Regions from separate parts of the Streptomyces sp. NPDC001744 genome, predicted to be linked through region 1. Evidence: riboswitches for the same ligand, from Rfam matches in the RefSeq annotation. Region 1 holds a riboswitch; each other region holds the start of a gene.

Region 1 (5,791 bases):
GTCCTCGATGGAGACCAGCGGGTACGCGGAGACCAGCTCCTCGTAGTACTCGGTCATCTCGGCGGCCGAGCGGGACTTGCCCTCGAACTCGTACGCGCCGTCCTTGTAGAACTCGGAGGCGGCGCAGTCGAGGGCGAGCGCGATGTCCTTGCCCGGGGCGTAACCGGCTTCCTTGATCGCCTCGAGGATGAGGTCGAGGGCGGCGCGGTTGGACTCCAGGTTCGGGGCGAAGCCGCCCTCGTCGCCGAGGCCGGTGGAGAGGCCCTTGCGCTTCAGGACGGCCTTGAGGGTGTGGTAGACCTCGGTGCCCCAGCGCAGGGCCTCGGAGAAGGACTCCGCGCCGATCGGGGCGATCATGAACTCCTGGATGTCCACGTTGGAGTCGGCGTGCGACCCGCCGTTCAGGATGTTCATCATCGGAACGGGCAGCAGGTGCGCGTTCGGGCCGCCCAGGTAGCGGAAGAGCGGGAGGTCGCTGGCCTCGGAGGCGGCGTGCGCGACGGCGAGGGAGACGCCGAGGATGGCGTTGGCGCCGAGCGAGGACTTGTCCGGGGTGGCGTCCAGGTCGAACATGGCCTGGTCGATCAGGCGCTGCTCGGTGGCGTCGTAGCCGACCAGCTCAGGGCCGATCTGCTCGATGACGGCGAGGACGGCCTTCTCGACGCCCTTGCCCTGGTAGCGGCCGGGGTCGCCGTCGCGGAGCTCCAGGGCCTCGAACGCACCGGTGGAGGCGCCGGACGGGACGGCAGCACGGCCGGTGCTGCCGTCGTCGAGGCCGACCTCGACCTCGACCGTGGGGTTGCCTCGGGAGTCCAGGATTTCCCGGGCTACGACGACGTCGATGGACGGCACGAGCATCTCCTTCTGGGATGTGACGCTGGATGTGACGCAAGGTCGGTGCGGGGTCGCTCGGCCTTGCGGCAAGAGCCTAACCGTCCCGGGGGCTCCGGTCGGCCGGGCGCCCGCACCCTGGGACGAAAAAGGACCCAAGGGCACGCGCATGGGGGCGAATCACCCCGTATCTACTGGATGGTAACCGTCATGGGGCCCGTACTCCCGTACGAGCGGACCCGGCCCGGGAAAAGGGGGAACCCCGGTCCGGCGCGCACGGGGGAGGGCGCGCCGGACCGGGGTGGTCACCGCGGGAGGGCCGTCGGGGCCGCGTGAGCCGCCGGACTCACGCGACCCGCCGGACTCACTTCAGGTGGAGCTGCTGGCCCGGGTAGATCAGGTCGGCGTTCTCGACGACGTCGTCGTTCAGCTCGAAGAGCCGGGCCCAGCCGCCCTCGACGCCCTGCGCCTCGGCGATCTTGCTGAGGGTGTCGCCGGTGACGACCTTGTACTCGCCGTCGCCCTTCTTGACCGTCTCGCCGGTCGGGGTGGTGACGGTCTTCCGGGCGGACTGCGGAGCGGCGTGGCGCTTCTCGGCCTTCTTCGGGGCCTGGCGCTGCTCGCTGCGGGTGGTCGGCTGCTCGGCCGAGCGCTTCTGCGTCCGCTGCTTCTTCGCGGGCTTCTCCTGCTCCGTCGCGCTCTCGGCGGAGCCGCCGTACGAGGCGCCCGAGAGGCCGACGCCGCAGTGCGGCCAGGCGCCCTTGCCCTGGCCCGCGAGGACCTTCTCGGCGACGGCGATCTGCTGGGACTTCGACGCCTGGTCGGCGCGCGGGGCGTAGGCGGTGCCCCCGTACGCGGCCCAGGTGGAGGACGTGAACTGGAGGCCGCCGTAGAAGCCGTTGCCGGTGTTGATGGACCAGTTGCCACCGGACTCGCACTGGGCGACGCGGTCCCACTCGGAGGCCGTGGCGGCCGAGGCGGCGCCCGCGGTCATCAGCGGGGCGGCGACGGCGACACCGGTGACGCCGACGAGCGCGGCGACCTGGGTGGCCCTGGAGGGACGGCGGTGTTTGCCCTTGGCGGAAAACAGCATGGAGTTTCTCCTCACCGACGCCTGCGAGGTGAGCTGTCGGGTTCGGGCCAATGAGTTGCCCGGCCGCGTGTCCTAGCACGCGGCTTCACCCCAAGCCGATCGTCGGCCGTCTGTCTCAACGGCCGGGGCCGGCGCTTACCTTGGGTCCCCCGCTCCTGCCTTCGGCGCTTGCGCGACGACTGTTCCCCACGACCGACGGCAGGATTCGGCGTTTCGGTCGAAGGGGCCCGCGGTGGCGAGCGATGACGACCGTACGCACAGACCCCCCCGAAGTTCAAAGAGGCTCATATGACTAATTTCGCCTCTCCTTGCACTCCAGTGGGGCCCGTTTGCGCAGGTGGGAGGTGACGGAAGCAGAGCTTCCGGGCACGACACGCCAGTTGGGACAAAGAGACCCATGTCTCACTCGCATGGATCCGGACAGAAGCTCCCGAACTACCCCGCCGCCGGGTTCGGAGCCGGCGTCAGTTCGAGGTTCTGACCAGGCAGGATGAGGTCCGGATCGGTCCCCACGGTCCGCTTGTTGGCGTCGTAGAGGGCCGTCCACCCCCCGGGGAGTTCGTTCGCCCGCGCGATGTCCGACAGGCTGTCACCCGGACGCACGACGTATTCACCCGAAGAGCCCTGACCGTCCGTTACGCCCGAATTCTCCACCCCGTCGGTCACCGGAGTACCCGCAGGGTTTTCGGCGAGCTTGTCCTCGCCCGAGGCATGTCTGCCGGATTCGACGGAAGTGCCCGACTTGATGCTTTCCTGCAGGTCCGCCCCGCCCCGGTGCTTGCCGGTGCCGGGCATGACCGTCACCTCGCCGCCCTCCGGCGTAACGGGCGTAACGGGCGTAACGGATGTGTCGGGCACGGCCGGAGTGACCGGCGCGGTCGGGGCTGTCGTTCCGGTCGGCGCGCCCGGCGTGCTGGGAGGCACCGGAGCGACCGGGGTGGCCGGCGCGGTCGGGGAGGCGGGCGTCACCGGCGTCGCGGGCGTGACGGTGACGGCCGGGGGCGCGGGCCTCTCGGCCGCTTCGGGCGCCACGGTCTCCGGGGTCGCGGTGGGGGCACCCGATCCGCCCGCGTTCCAGCCCGACTCGGGGACGGGCTTCACGGGGGACCCGGGAACGGTGACCGGGCCCGGGTCCACCCCGGTGGCCTTCCCGTCGTTCGCCAGGCCCGCGATCGGCGCGCAGGTGGCCCACTCGACACCGCCCTTGGCGAGGGCCTTCTCGGCCACCGCGATCTGCTGGGCCCGGCTGGCGAGGTCGGGGCTGGGCGCGTACACCAGGCCGCCGTGGCGCTCCCAGCTCTCCTGGGTGAACTGGAGTCCGCCGTACATCCCGTTGCCGGTGTTGGCGCTCCACTGCCCCCCGGACTCGCACTCGGCTACCCGGTCCCAGGTGGCGGCGTCGGCGGCGGAGGCGGAACCGGTGGCGAGCAGCGGCAGCGCCATGGCCGATCCGGTCACCCCGGCGGCGACGACGAGGGCGGGGGCCTGACGGGGGCGACGGTGTCGTCCGTTCCCGGAACGCATAGAAGCGCCTTTCGCGTGACGGCTGAGACTGCCGCGAAACGTAGCCGCATTCGAACGTCCGTCACAAGTCGATGGCTCCCCGATCACGTGAAGATCACATTTCTGACACGCCGTCAGCCGGAAGGACCGGTACGGAGGGGGAGAACTCCACCGGAAGCGTGCGCAAACCACGCATGATGAGCCCCCCGCGCCACCGCAGTCCGGCCGGATCGACGGCGAGCGCCAGGTCCGGCAGACGGGTCAGCAGGGTCGCCAGGGCCGTCTGCCCTTCGAGGCGGGCGAGCGGCGCGCCCAGGCAGTAGTGGATGCCGTGGCCGTACCCGAGGTGCTGGTTGTCGCGCCGGGCGAGGTCGAGCGTGTCGGGCCCGTCGAACCGCTCCGGGTCCCGGTCGGCGGCGGCGAGCACCACGAGCACCGGGTCCCCCGCCGGGATCTCCCGCCCGCCGATGGTCAGCGCCCGCGTCGCGTACCGCCAGGTCGCCATCTCCACGGGCCCGTCGTACCGCAGCAGCTCCTCGATCCCGGTCTCCAGGAGGCCGGTCTCCCCGGCGGCGAGGGACGCCTGCAGCCGTTCCCGCTGCCCGGGGTGGCGCAGCAGCGCGTAGAGCCCGTTCCCGATCAGGTTCACGGTGGTCTCGAAGCCCGCGAAGAGAAGGATGAAGGCCATGGCGGCGACCTCGTTCTCGGTGAGGTGCTCGCCGTGGTCGGAGGCGCGGATGAGCCCCGAGATCAGGTCGTCCCCCTCTTCCCGCCCCAGGCCCTCGCGCTTGCGGTGGATCAGCTCCGCGAGATAGCCGCGCATCTTCTTCACCGACCGGGCGACCCCGCCGCGCGGGCCTCCGCCGTGCCGGATCATCATCCCGGCCCAGTCACGGAAGTCGTCCTGGTCCTCGCGGGGCACGCCGAGCAGGTCGCAGATGGCGTAGATGGGGAGCGGGAAGGCGAACTCGTGGATGAGGTCCGCGCTCCCCTTCTCCACGAAGCCGTCGATGAGCCGGTCGGTCAGCTCCTGGACGCGCGGGGCGAACGCGGCGACCCGGCGCGGGGTGAACGCCTTCGACACCAGCCGCCGCAGCCGGGTGTGGTCCGGCGGGTCGATGTTGAGCAGATGGGTCATCAGCTCGGCCTTGCGCTCGCCCGGGATGCCCGTCTTGCCCCGGGCGTGCGGGGACTCGTCGTGGTGCGCGGGGTTCTTGGAGAGCCGCTGGTCCGCGAGGGCCTGCCGGGCGTCCGCGTACCGCGTCACGAGCCATGCCTCGACCCCGCTCGGCAGCGTCGTCCGGTGCACGGGCGCGTGCTCCCGCAGCCAGGCGTAGGCCGGGTACGGATCGGTGGCGAACTCCCAGGTGAAGAGCTCGGGGGTCTCCCCGGAGCCGGGGGCCGGGGCCGGGGCGGTGCTGTCACTCACCCCCCGACCGTACAGCGCCCCCTCGCGCGCCCCTCCCTCCCCTGCGGGCCCCCAGCGGGAGGCCCCTGCGGGAGGGGCCGTCGCTCACTCCGCGCGCCGCCCCTGCGCCACCCACTGGACGAGCAGGGCCACGCTCAGGACCGCGCCCAGCGCCGCGACCATGAGGGGCCACCCCGGGGAGTCGTCGTTCGTCGCACCCCACGCGAGGAGCAGCAGGAACAGCACGGTCCCGCCCGCCCCCGCCGCCAGGTCCCCCCGGGACGCCTTCCGGGAGACCTCCGGAGAGGTCCTGTTCTCGTCGCCCTCGTTCACGCCTTCTCCTCCAGTCCCTCCGCGGCGCGGATCGCGTCGCGGTACGTGCGGGCGGCGGCCCGCAGCGCCGCCTCCGGGTCCACGCCGGCCGCCTCGGCGCGGGCGGCGAGGGCGAGCAGGTCGTACCCGAAGCCCTCGTCCGCCGGGAGCGGCACGCCGAGTCCGGCCGCCCGCGCCCGGCCCGCCAGCTTCGCGGCGAGCGCGAGGCCGGGCTGTCCGAGGGGCACGCCGTCGGTGACGGACTCCCGCCGCTTCTCGATCGCCTTGGTCCGCTGCCAGTGCGCGTGGACCTCTTCGGGGGTCTCGGCGGTCGCGTCCCCGAAGACGTGCGGATGACGGTGGACCAGCTTCTCGACCAGCGTTCCGGCCACGTCGTCCACGGAGAACGGCTCCTCCGGGTCCTCCTCGGCGATCCGCGCGTGGAAGACGACCTGGAGCAGGACGTCCCCCAGCTCCTCGCGCAGCGCGGTCCGGTCGCCGTCCTCGATCGCCTCCACGAGTTCGTACGCCTCCTCGACGGCGTACGGGACGAGCCCCTCGTGGGTCTGGGCGGAGGTCCAGGGGCAGACCCGCCGGATGCGGTCCATGATCTGCACGAGGTCCAGGAGGCGGGCGCCGGGCAG
Region 2 (5,791 bases), on a different contig from region 1:
ACCACCTTGGAGACGCCCGCGAGGACCCGGCCGCCGTCCGCGCGCAGCACCACGTCCGGGTCGAGGACCGCGAGCAGGCCCTCGAAGTCGCCGCCGTGCGCGGCGGCGAGGAAGGCGTCCGCGATCTTCCGTTGCCGCCGTGCGTCCGGGGCCGGGGCCGGGGAGGCGTCCCGCACCCGCCGACGGGCGCGGCTGGCGAGCTGACGGGTGGCGGCCGGGGTGCGGCTCACGACCTCCGCTATCTCGTCGAAGGAGACGGCGAACATGTCGTGCAGGACGAACGCGACCCGTTCGGCCGGGGACAGGGCCTCCAGGACGACCAGGAGGGCGAGGCCGACGGAGTCGGCGAGTTCGGCCGCGTGCGCGGGATCGACGGCGGTGGTGGTGGCGGTGGCGCCGGGGGCGTCGACGACCCGGACCACGGGGTCGGGGACGTGGTGCTCCCACGGGGTCTCGCGGCGCGAGCGGCGTGAGCGCAGCATGTCCAGGCAGACGCGGCCGACGACCGTGGTCAGCCAGCCGCTCAGGTTCTCCACCTCGCCGACGTCGGTGCGGCTGAGCTTGATCCAGGCGTCCTGGACGGCGTCCTCGGCCTCGCTCACGGAACCCAGTACGCGGTACGCCACCGCCCGCAGCCGGCCGCGTTCCTCCTCGAAGCGCCGGGCCAGAAGGTCGTTGTCCTCCACGGTCGGTCTCCCCCTTCGTCTCCCGTCGTGCCGTACGACGGGCCGGACCCCGCTCGTCGGCGGCGGGACGGGCCGCGGGTTCCGGTACGCGCGATCCCGGTGCGTGAGATCCCCGGCGATCGGCGGGAACCGGCGGGATTCCCCGGCCACGGGTCCCGAACGCCGTGGTTCCGGGGAGCGGGAGGGTGCTCTCCGTTCCCCGGATGATCACCATGACGACGGCGAGGGGCCGGGTCAACCCCGTCCTCCGCACCCCGCCGGCCCTGGTTTCGCGGTGGTCGTCACGTGCTCCGATGCGTACGGAGCGAGACCCGCGAGCCTTCTGGCGACACCAGTCGGCATCTGACGGCACCTGCCGGCACCGGCGACCGCGGCTGCCGATGGGGGCGGCCGGGCGCCCCGGCGACAACCGATTTCATGATTGCCCCGGTCATGCCGTAGAGTCGTGTTTACCGACGCGGGGTGGAGCAGCTCGGTAGCTCGCTGGGCTCATAACCCAGAGGTCGCAGGTTCAAATCCTGTCCCCGCTACTCAGTAGCAACGAAGGCCCGAATCCTTGAGGATTCGGGCCTTCGTCGTGTCGGCACGCGGTCGCGCGTTCCGCTTCCGCTTGACCTTGACGTTGCGTCAAGATCTAGCGTTCTCGGCATGGAGTGGTCGATCCAGGAGATCGCCAAGAAGGCCGGCACCACCAGCCGCACCCTCAGGTACTACGGAGAGTGCGGGCTGCTGGAACCGAGCCGGATCGGCGCGAACGGTTACCGGTACTACGACCAGGCGGCGCTCGTGCGGCTGCAGCGGATTCTGCTGCTGCGCGAGCTGGGGCTCTCGCTGCCCGCCATCGCCGAGGTCCTCGAGGGACAGCGGGACACGTCCGCCGCCCTGCGCGCCCACCTCGCCCTTCTGGAGCAGGAGCGCGAGCGCCTCGCCCGGCAGATCGCGTCGGTGCGGACCACCCTCCGCAAGACCGAGAACGGAGAAGAGCTCATGGCCGAAGAAGTGTTCGACGGTTTCGATCACACGCGGTACGAGGAGGAGGTCACCCGGCGCTGGGGCCGGGAGGCGTACGAGAGCGGCGACCGCTGGTGGCGCTCGCTCGACGCCGAGGGGAAGCGGGCGTTCATGGACGAGCAGGCCGCCATCGCCCGCGACTTCGGGAAGGCGGCGCGGGAGGGCCTGGCGGCCGGCAGCGACGAGGTGCAGGCCGTCGTGCGGCGCCAGATCGCCTGGCTGTCGGCCACGACGACGCCGACCAGGGAGTACGTGATCGGCCTCGGCCGGATGTACGTCGACGACCCCCGTTTCGCGGAGAACTACGACAAGCACGGCGAGGGCACCGCCGTGCTCGTCCGGGACGCGATGGAGATCTACGCCGAACGGAACATGTAGTTCTGGCCGGACGGCCCGTACCGGACGGCCCGTACGGGTCGCCCCCGGACCCCCGGCCGATCCCGTACCCCGCTTCCCATGCCAGTGTCCCGGTACGCCACTCGGCCGTACGGGAGTCGCCGTTCCCCGGCGTGGCGGCCACCCTGGGAGGGCGCGGTGCGGGGCCGCGGGCGGTCGGACCGGGCAGGAGAGTTCAGGTGGGGCACCCCCTAGGATCGGCGGACCGCGGGCGGCGGGACGCCGAGGGCCGTACCCGGCGGGGCGCCGGAGGGAGCGCCGCGCCCGGTCGTTCCCGGCGGGCCGGCGGGGGCGTACCCGCGTACGGCGGTGCCCGGTGGTTCATCCGCCTGCTGCCGCCGCTGATCATCGCGGGCGGTATCGCCTTCGACCTGGCGACCCCCGCCCCGTACACCGCCTCCCCGATGCTCGCCGCCGCCCCGCTGGTCGCCGCACCCTTCTTCTCCCTGCTCACGACCCTTCTCACCGGGATTACCGCCGTCCTGGCCTCGGTCGGGCTCTACCTCGGCAACGACGACGTGACCCGTGCCCCGGCCGTCGCCGAGACCCTGACCGTGTTCACCGTCTCCGGGCTCGCCCTCTTCATCAACCGGGTGGTGCGCCGCAGCGGCGAACGGCTCGCGTCGGCCCGGGTCATCGCGGAGAACGCGCAGAAGGCGGTGCTGCCGACGCCCCCCGAGCGGATCGGCGGGCTCTGGTGCGCCGCCCGCTACGAGGCGGCGCAGGCGGACGCGTTCGTCGGTGGCGACCTCTTCGCCGTACAGGACACCCCCTACGGGGTGCGGCTGGTGGTCGGGGACGTGCGGGGCAAGGGGATGGAGGCGGTCGAGGCCGTCGCCGTCGTCATCGGGGCCTTCCGGGAGGCGGCCGAGCAGGAGCGGTCCCTGGAGGACGTGGCGCAGCGGCTCGAACGGGCGCTGACCCGGGAGGGCACCCGGCGGGAGGGCCTGGACGCCTTCGAGGGATTCACCACCGCCGTCCTCGCCGAGATTCCGCGCGCCGACGGCAACGGAGCCTTCGACGGTTTCGTACGGGTCGTCAACCGGGGGCACCCGCCCCCGCTGGTGCTGCACGGGGACGGCCGGGTCGAACCGGTGGAACCGGGCCGGCCGGCGCTGCCGCTCGGCATGGGGGACCTGGCGTCGTGGCCGGACCGGGCCGAGGCGCGCCCCTACCCGCCGGGCACGACGCTGCTCTTCTACACCGACGGCCTCTCGGAGGCGCGGAACGCGGCCGGGGCCTTCTACGACCCGGTGGCACGGCTGGCCGGACGGATCTTCCCGGGGCCCGAGGAACTCCTCGACGCGCTCGTGGACGACGTACGCCTCCACACGGGCGGCGGGGCGACGGATGACATGGCCCTGCTCGCGCTGAGCCGGCCCGAGGAGGGGCGGCGGGAGCGGCGACGGACGATGCAGGTGCTGCACCGGGACGGTCACCATCCGTAGTCGAGAGGTGTCCCTGGGATAACGATTGACAAAACGTCAGATCGCGAAGGGTTTGGGGGTCTCGCGTCGCGCCGTGATAAAGGGGGGTCAAGTCGGGGCAGTTCCTGCCAATTCAATGAACGATCAAGGGGAACGGCTTGGAAACGGGACCCCCTGTCTATTAACGTTCGATAACGCAGCGCGGTCGTCCCCGCCGTCGCAAGAGACGGCACCGTGCGCGTGCGCCGAATCCCGCAAGGGAACCGGGGAACCACCATTTGGGGTGAATCGAGCCCGTCGCACCCGTGCGGCGCGCCCGTAGGAGACCTTCCTGCTCCGAACCCGTCAGCTAACCCGGTAGGCGAGAAGGAAGGAAAGGAGTGCGCCTCCGTGGCGTCCAACCCCCCTGCCCCCGAAGCCCCCTTCGACGCCTTCGGTGGTGGTGCGGCTCCCTCCGCCCCTGACACCGAGTGGAACCCCACCGAGGATTCCCTCCGCGACCGGAGCCGTTCCGGCCGGCACCGGGTCGTCAAACAGCGCTCCCACTTCGCCCGTTCCTCCACCGTCCTCGGCGTCGGCGTCATCGCGGCCGTCGGCGCGGGCGGCCTCGCCACCGCGCAGGACAAGCCCCCGGTGGCCATCTCGCTCCCGGACCTCCCGGACCTCGACCTGCCGGACGCCCACGACCTGCCCGGCATCGGCTCCCTCCTGTCCGAGGAGGAGCGGGAGGCGGTCGCCGAGGACCGCGTCAACCCGAACCCGCTGACCTCCACCGCGTACACCACCGGTGCCGACGGGCGGACCGGCGGGGCCGGGCAGGTCACGCGGGCCTCCCTGAAGGCCGACGTCCCGAGCGCCACCGACGCGGGTGAGGCCCTGCGCACCCGCATCCTCCAGCAGGCCGAGCAGCAGCAGGCGTCCGCCGACGCGGCCGAGAGGGCCGCGGCGGAGAAGGCGGCGGCCGAGAAGGCCGCGGCGGAGGCGAAGGCCAAGGCGGACGCGGCGGAGAAGGAGGCCGCCGAGGCGCGGGCGAAGGCCGAGGCGGAGGCCAAGGCGAAGGCGGAGGCCGCCGCCAGGGCGAAGGCCGAGGCCGAGCGCCTCGCCGAACTCGCCGCGAGCTACTCGCTCCCCCTCTCCTCGTACTCCATCACCGCCACCTACATGCAGTCCGGTTCGATGTGGTCCTCCGGCCACCACACGGGCCTCGACTTCGCGGCCTCCGCCGGCACCCCGCTCAAGGCGGTGCACGGCGCCACGGTGAAGTCGGCCGCCTGGTCCGGTTCCTACGGCTACCGGATCGTCCTGGAGCTGGAGGACGGCACCGAGGTCTGGTACTGCCACCTCTCGTCCATGACGGTCGGCGCGGGTCAGACCGTGTCCACCGGCGAGACCATCGGCCGCGTCGGCGCCACCGGCAACGTCTCCGGCGCCCACCTCCACCTGGAGGTGCACCCCGGCGGTGGCGACGGCGTCGACCCGGGCGCGTGGCTGCGCTCGAAGGGCCTCACGGTCTGAGGACCCGGGGGCCCGGGGACCCGGGCCCCGTCGGGCCCGGAGTTCCCGGCGGACTACCTCCGGTACGGGTTGTAGTCGCCGTAGTCCAGGTACTGCGGCGGCGCCCACACCCGTCCCGTCGCCCGGGCCGCGTACGTCAGCGCGGGCGAGGCGATCGCGCGGCGCTGCCACAGGTGGTGCAGCAGTTCCCGCTCGCGGGCCGCGAAGTCGGGCCCGGCCGTGCCGCGCCGGGCCCGGTCGCGCAGGAACGCGAGGGTCGTCGCGAAGGACTCGTACTCGCCGACGGCCCGGGCGGCCCGCTCGCCGTACGTCCGGGCGGCGACGGCACGGGCCGCCCGGCGGGCCCGCATCGAGGAGAGCGCGAGCGGCTCGGCGGGGGAGAGCCAGCCGGCCGCCGCGTACGCCGGCAGCTCCCCGGCTATCGTCCGCAGCTCCCGCTGCCTGCTCCACACCGCGAGCCAGGTCAGCAGCCCGAAGGCGGGCATCATGAACGCTCCGTAGACCGCGAGGAAGGCCAGGGGGCCTCCGAAGGTGACCGAGCCGTTCCAGGCGGCGTGCATGCCCATGGCGAGCAGCAGCCCGGCCAGGGGCAGCAGGACGCGGCGGAGCCGCCTGCCGCGCGGGGCGAGCGCGGCGAATCCGAAACCGAGGCCGGTGAACACGGTGAACAGCGGGTGCGCGAACGGCGACATCACGGCCCGTGCGAAGAAGGTGCCGACGGTCATGGCGCCGATGCCGGGGGTGCCGAACTCCTGG
Region 3 (5,791 bases), on a different contig from region 1:
CTACGCCTCCCACCAGGCGATCTTCGCCGGTTTCCTGCCGACCCCCGCCGCGCAGGGGCCCCATCCCCGGCTGTTCGCGGCCCGGTTCGCGGGAAGCGAGTCGACCGCCGACGGCACCTGGGTCCACGACACCCCGGACTTCGTCTCCGGCCTCGCGGCCGAGGGCTACCGGACGGTCTGCGTGGGCGGGGTGGGCTTCTTCAACAAACAGCCGCCGCTCGGCTCCGTGCTCCCCGGGCTCTTCCGGGAGAGCCACTGGGAGCCCTCCTTCGGCGTCGCCTCCCCCACCTCGTTCGAGTCCCAGGTGGCGTGCGCCGAGGAGGTGGTGGCCGGGCTGCCCCGGGAGGAACGGCTCTTCCTCTTCGTCAACGTGTCGGCGCTGCACCAGCCCAACTGGTTCCACCTGCCGGGGGCGACCCGCGAGGCGGGCGACTCCCGGGAGACGCACGCGGCGGCCCTGGAGTACGTCGACCGGCACATCGGGCGGCTCTTCGCCGCGGCGAGCCGCCGGCGCCCCTGTTTCGCGATCGTCTGCTCCGACCACGGCACCGCGTACGGGGAGGACGGATTCACCGGCCACCGGCTCGGTCACGAGGTCGTGTGGACGGTGCCGTACGCGCAGTTCGTCCTGCCGGGTCCCGACGGGGAGGGCGCCGCGTGAACACCTCCGGCGTCCCCGCCCCCCGTCCGTACCGGAGCTACGTCTACGCCTACCCGCACAAGACGGCGTACCGGAGGCTTCCCGAACGGCCCGGACTGGCCGCGCTCTGGGCCGGGGAGCCGAAGGACGCGCTCTCGCTCTACGCGCACGTGCCGTTCTGCGAGGTGCGCTGCGGCTTCTGCAACCTCTTCACCCGGATCGGCGCGCCCGGCGAGCTGACCACCCGCTACCTCGACGCCCTCGACCGGCAGGCGGTCGCCGTGCGCGAGGCCCTGGGGGACGGGGCTCCGGTGCGGTTCGCCACGGCGGCGTTCGGCGGCGGCACGCCCACCTTCCTCACCGCCGCCGAGCTGGAACGGCTCTGCGACATCGCGGAGGAGCGCACGGGGGCGGACCTGCGGGCGGTGCCGCTGTCCGTGGAGACCTCGCCCGCGACCGCGACCGCCGACCGGCTCGCGCTGCTCGTGGAGCGGGGCGCGACCCGGCTCAGCATCGGGGTGCAGAGCTTCGTGGAGGCCGAGGCGCGGGCGGCGGTCCGGCCGCAGCGCCGGCCGGACGTGGAGGCGGCGCTCGGCCGCATCCGGGACACCGGCGTCCCGGTGCTCAACATCGACCTGATCTACGGGATCGACGGGCAGACCGAGGAGTCCTGGCGCCGCTCGCTCGACGCGGCCCTGGCCTGGCACCCGGAGGAGCTGTACCTCTATCCGCTGTACGTGCGGCCGCTGACCGGGCTGGGGCGCTCGTCCGCCGCGGACGACCGGGAGTGGGACGAGCGGCGGCTGCGGCTGTACCGGTGCGGCCGGGACCACCTCCTGGAGCGCGGCTACGAGCAGGTGTCGATGCGGATGTTCCGGCGGAGCGGCGCGGCGCCGCTCGGTCCGGACGACCACGCGTGCCAGACGGACGGGATGATCGGCCTGGGCTGCGGGGCCCGTTCGTACACCTCGAAGCTCCACTACTCCTTCGACTACGCCGTGGACATGCGGGAGATCCGCTCGATCGTCGACGCCTACACGGAGACCGGGGACTTCTCGCGCGCCGAGGTGGGCCGGTGGGTCGACGCCGGGGAGGCCCGGCGCCGTCACCTGCTCCAGTCGCTGCTCCAGGCGGAGGGCATGCCGCTCGCCGGGTACGAGGAGCGGTTCGGGTCCTCGCCGTTCGCGGACTTCCCCGGCGAGCTGGCCCGGTTCGAGGCGCTCGGATGGCTGGACGGGGAGGCTCCGGAGGGGCTGCTGCGGCTCTCGCCGGAGGGCCTGGCGCACTCGGACGGGCTCGGCCCCGAGCTGTTCTCCCCCGGGGTACGGGCCGCGATGGCCGCGTACGAGCCGAAGTAGGGGGCGGTCGTGGACCTGACGCTGCTCTACCGGGGGCCGCTCTCCTCCTGCGACTACGACTGCCCGTACTGTCCCTTCGCCAAGCGCCGGGACAGCCGGGAGCAGCTGCGCGCGGACCGGGCGGCGCTCGAACGGTTCACCGGGTGGGCCGCCGCGCAGACCGGGGACCGGCTGCGGATCCTGTTCACGCCGTGGGGCGAGGGGCTGGTGCGTTCCTGGTACCGGCGGGCCCTCGTCGAGCTGTCCCGGCTGCCGCACGTCGAGCGGGTGGCGATCCAGACCAATCTGAGCTGCCGGACCGACTGGCTGGCGGAGGCGGACCGGGAGGGCGTGGCGCTCTGGTGCACGTACCACCCCGGGCAGACACCGTACGAGCGCTTCCTCGCCAAGTGCCGCGACCTGGCGGAGCGGGGCGTCCGGTTCAGCGTCGGCGTGGTCGGTCTTCCCGCGCACCTGGAGGAGGCGCGGCGGCTGCGGGACGCGCTGCCGCCGCACGTGTACCTGTGGGTGAACGCGGCCGAGGGGCACGCGTACTCCGACGCGGAGGCCGCGCGGTGGACGGAGCTCGACCCGCTCTTTCCGTACAGCCGGCATCCGCACCGTTCGGCGGGGCTGCCGTGCCGCACCGGCGAGTCGGTGATCTCGGTGGACGGCGGGGGGACGGTGCGGCGCTGCCACTTCGTCAGGGCGGAGCTGGGGAACCTGTACGACGGTTCGTACCGCGCCGCCCTGCGCCCCCGCGCCTGCCCCCTCGCCGTCTGCGACTGCCACATCGGCTACGTCCACCTGGAGACGCTGCCGCTGTACGACGTGTTCGCCGGCGGGGTCCTGGAACGGATCCCCGCCGTGCCGCCCGCTACAGGGGGATGAGGTCTCCCAGGGGCATCAGGTCGGGGCGCTTGGCCGCGACGCGGTCCCCGGAGCTCTCGCCGCGCAGCCGGCGCCCGATCCAGGGGACGAGGTGCTCCCTCGCCCACTGGATGTCGTCGCGGCGCACTTCGAGCGTGCCGCGCGGCGGGACCGGCGGCCACGCCTGGTCGGGGTCGGCGGGCACCGGGATGCCGAGGACCTGGGCGGCGCGCAGGGCGACCCGGGTGTGTCCCTCGGGCGAGAGGTGCAGACGGTCGCCGTCCCAGGCCCGCCGGTCCTGGACGGACCTCAGGGACCACAGGTCGAGGACGGGGCAGCCGTGGCGGTCCGCGATGGCGCGGACGTGCGCGGTGTAGGTGGCGATCTTGCCGCGCAGGTGCCGGAGCACGGGGACGTCGCGGGTGTCGAAGCCGGTGGTCACCATGACGGTTCCCACGGCGGAGGTCAGGTCGGCGACGGCGCGCTCGAAGCGCTCGGCCACGTGGTCGGGGTCGCTGCCGGGGCGGATGATGTCGTTGCCGCCCGCGCAGAAGGTCACCAGGTCGGGGGCGAGTTCCTTCGCCCGGGGGACCTGTTCCGCCACGATCTGGTCGAGGAGCCGTCCGCGTACGGCCAGGTTGGCGTAGCGGAAGGTGTCCTGCTCCGGCAACCGGTCGGCGAGCAGGACCGCGAAGCGGTCCGCCCAGCCGACGTACGTCCCGTTGGGGCCGGGGTCTCCGACGCCCTCGGTGAAGCTGTCACCGATCGCCGTGTACGACCCGAATGCGTTCTTGTCTCTTGATCTCGAATCGTCTGCCACGGGCGCCCATCCTTCCTTCTCGCGTGTGACCTACGCGACCGTAAGGAGGGGTTGACGACGGGTGAGATATGCCACCGATAAAGATTCCGCCAAGACGGAATACGCCGGCGGCCCGGCATTTTCGTGCCGGGCCGCCGGAAAGGGGTTTCGCCGTTGCGCGTCAGACGGAGACGCCGTGTCCGCGCAGATAGGCCAGCGGGTCGATGTCCGAGCCGTAGCTCGGCGAGGTGCGGATCTCGAAGTGCAGGTGCGGGCCGGTGGAGTTGCCGGTGGAACCGGAGAGGCCGATCTGCTGGCCGCCGGTGACGGACTGGCCGGCCGAGACCGCGAGGGAGGAGAGGTGGGCGTACTGCGAGTACTTGCCGTCCGCGTGCTTGATGACGACCTCGTTGCCGTACGAGCCGCTCCAGCCGGCGGAGACGACCGTGCCGGCGCCGACGGCGCGGACGGTGGTGCCGGAGGAGGCGATGAAGTCGACACCGGTGTGATAGCCGGAGGACCACATGGCGCCGGAGGCGCGGTACGGGGTGGAGAAGCCGCCGGTGACGGGGGCGACCCAGCCGGAGGAGGAGGCGGTGGAGGAGCCGGACGGGCCCTCGGGCGCGTCCGCGGTGGCGGCGGCCGGGGCGGCGGCGCGGCGGGTCTCGCGGGAGGCGCGCGGGGTGTCGTCGCCCTTGCCGGAACTCCGGGTGCCCGGGGCGCTCTTCGGGCCGGTGGGGGCGGAGCCCTCGGCGCCGACGGTGAGCTTCATGCCGGGCATGATGAGGGAGGGGTCCGCGCCGATGGTCCGGCGGTTGTCCTCGTAGAGCTTCCGCCAGCCGCCCGTGACGTGGTGGTCGGCGGCGATCTTCGACAGGTAGTCGCCGCGGACGACGGCGTACGTCGTCGGGGCGGCCTTCGCGGGGACGGCCTGCACGGGGGTGGCCCGCACCTGGGCGGCGGCCACGACGGCCGGGGCGGGGGCGGCGGCCGGGGCGGCCTGCTCGGCGGCGTGGGCCCCCGTGGCGCCGATGAGCGGGAGGGCCACGACGGCGCCTCCCGTACCGGCGGCGGCGAATCCGCGGGTGAGGAGGTTGTTCTTCGGGCGGCGGTGCTTACCCTTCGCGGGCATGTCGAATTCCTCTCCGGCGCCTGCGAGGTGAGCTGTCGGGTTCGGACTGGAGATGTCCGGCCGCGTTCTCACGCGACTTCACCCCGAGCCGTCCTGTGTCACGGGACCGGCGTACTTCCTGGGTCCCCCGCTCCTGCCACGCATGGGATGGGTGGAATTCCGGACGGTGGCAGGATTCGGCGGTCCGACCGGATTGACGGTGACGCTAGACGAGCGGAGTCGGCGTGAACAAGCCGTTCTTCGGTCCCGGGGATTCCGCGCTAGATCATCACGAGGCGATCACGGTCACCCTCCGTGGATGACGGTCCTTCGATTTCCCTGTGCCGTACGGAAATCACGCCGGCCTCCCGGCCACGATCCGTCACTTCTATGACGCTGCTCACGCGCCTTTCCCCATCTCACCCCAACCGGGGCTTGTCATAACCAAGGCCCTAATTCGGACAGTTCACCCATTACCGTCCGAGGGGGTGCGCCGCGCGCCTCCCGCCCGGATGATTGCCCCAGGAACCCGTCCCGCGCCGGACACCCGAACGCCGACCCCAGGAGCATCCGTGACGCAGCAGCTGCCGCAGGTCCCGCCCGCCGAAGCCGTCGAGCCCGAGCTTGCGGGGGTCCGCAACTTCCGGGACGTGGGCGGCCTGCCGACGACGGACGGGCGTGCCGTCCGCCCCGGGCGCCTCTTCCGCAGCGGCCACCTGGCCCACGCGACCGAGGCCGACGCCGCCTTCCTCGCCTCGCTGGGCCTGCACACCGTCTTCGACTTCCGCAACGAGGCCGACCGGCGGATCGAGGGCGCGGACGTCGAACTGCCCGGCGTGCGCAACGTGAACATACCGCTCAACGACCCGGCCGACGGCAAGGAGTTCTGGAGGCTGGTGCGCGACGGCGGGGTCGCGCAGCTGCGGGAGGTCCTCGGTGACGGCAGGGCGGCCGCCCGGATGTCCGATTCGTACCGGCGGATGGTGGTCGAGCGGACCGCGGAGCACAGCCGGATCCTGCACTCCATGGCGGAG

The links. A riboswitch is a leader RNA that binds a small molecule or an ion and turns the genes downstream of it on or off. The one in region 1 is predicted to bind cyclic di-AMP.
Region 2: another riboswitch for cyclic di-AMP. It lies ahead of ACFYZY_RS06255 (M23 family metallopeptidase); the one in region 1 lies ahead of ACFYZY_RS12725 (transglycosylase family protein).
Region 3: another riboswitch for cyclic di-AMP. It lies ahead of ACFYZY_RS23080 (peptidoglycan DD-metalloendopeptidase family protein); the one in region 1 lies ahead of ACFYZY_RS12725 (transglycosylase family protein).

What each region holds. Positions count from the first base shown of each region.
Region 1 is NZ_JBIAUG010000008.1:177,246-183,036, reverse strand. It holds gene eno (phosphopyruvate hydratase) at 1-858, opposite strand, end outside; gene ACFYZY_RS12725 (transglycosylase family protein) at 1,196-1,924, opposite strand; cyclic di-AMP (ydaO/yuaA leader) riboswitch at 1,928-2,101, opposite strand; gene ACFYZY_RS12720 (transglycosylase family protein) at 2,360-3,448, opposite strand; gene ACFYZY_RS12715 (cytochrome P450) at 3,543-4,856, opposite strand; gene ACFYZY_RS12710 (hypothetical protein) at 4,941-5,168, opposite strand; gene ACFYZY_RS12705 (nucleoside triphosphate pyrophosphohydrolase) at 5,165-5,791, opposite strand, start outside.
Region 2 is NZ_JBIAUG010000004.1:20,579-26,369, reverse strand. It holds gene ACFYZY_RS06275 (sigma-70 family RNA polymerase sigma factor) at 1-686, opposite strand, end outside; tRNA gene ACFYZY_RS06270 (tRNA-Met) at 1,143-1,216, shown strand; gene ACFYZY_RS06265 (TipAS antibiotic-recognition domain-containing protein) at 1,335-2,075, shown strand; gene ACFYZY_RS06260 (PP2C family protein-serine/threonine phosphatase) at 2,273-3,541, shown strand; cyclic di-AMP (ydaO/yuaA leader) riboswitch at 3,754-3,899, shown strand; gene ACFYZY_RS06255 (M23 family metallopeptidase) at 3,911-5,035, shown strand; gene ACFYZY_RS06250 (PrsW family intramembrane metalloprotease) at 5,089-5,791, opposite strand, start outside.
Region 3 is NZ_JBIAUG010000020.1:103,899-109,689, reverse strand. It holds gene ACFYZY_RS23100 (STM4013/SEN3800 family hydrolase) at 1-661, shown strand, start outside; gene ACFYZY_RS23095 (STM4012 family radical SAM protein) at 658-1,998, shown strand; gene ACFYZY_RS23090 (STM4011 family radical SAM protein) at 2,008-2,868, shown strand; gene ACFYZY_RS23085 (SGNH/GDSL hydrolase family protein) at 2,855-3,667, opposite strand; gene ACFYZY_RS23080 (peptidoglycan DD-metalloendopeptidase family protein) at 3,828-4,778, opposite strand; cyclic di-AMP (ydaO/yuaA leader) riboswitch at 4,783-4,942, opposite strand; gene ACFYZY_RS23075 (tyrosine-protein phosphatase) at 5,330-5,791, shown strand, end outside.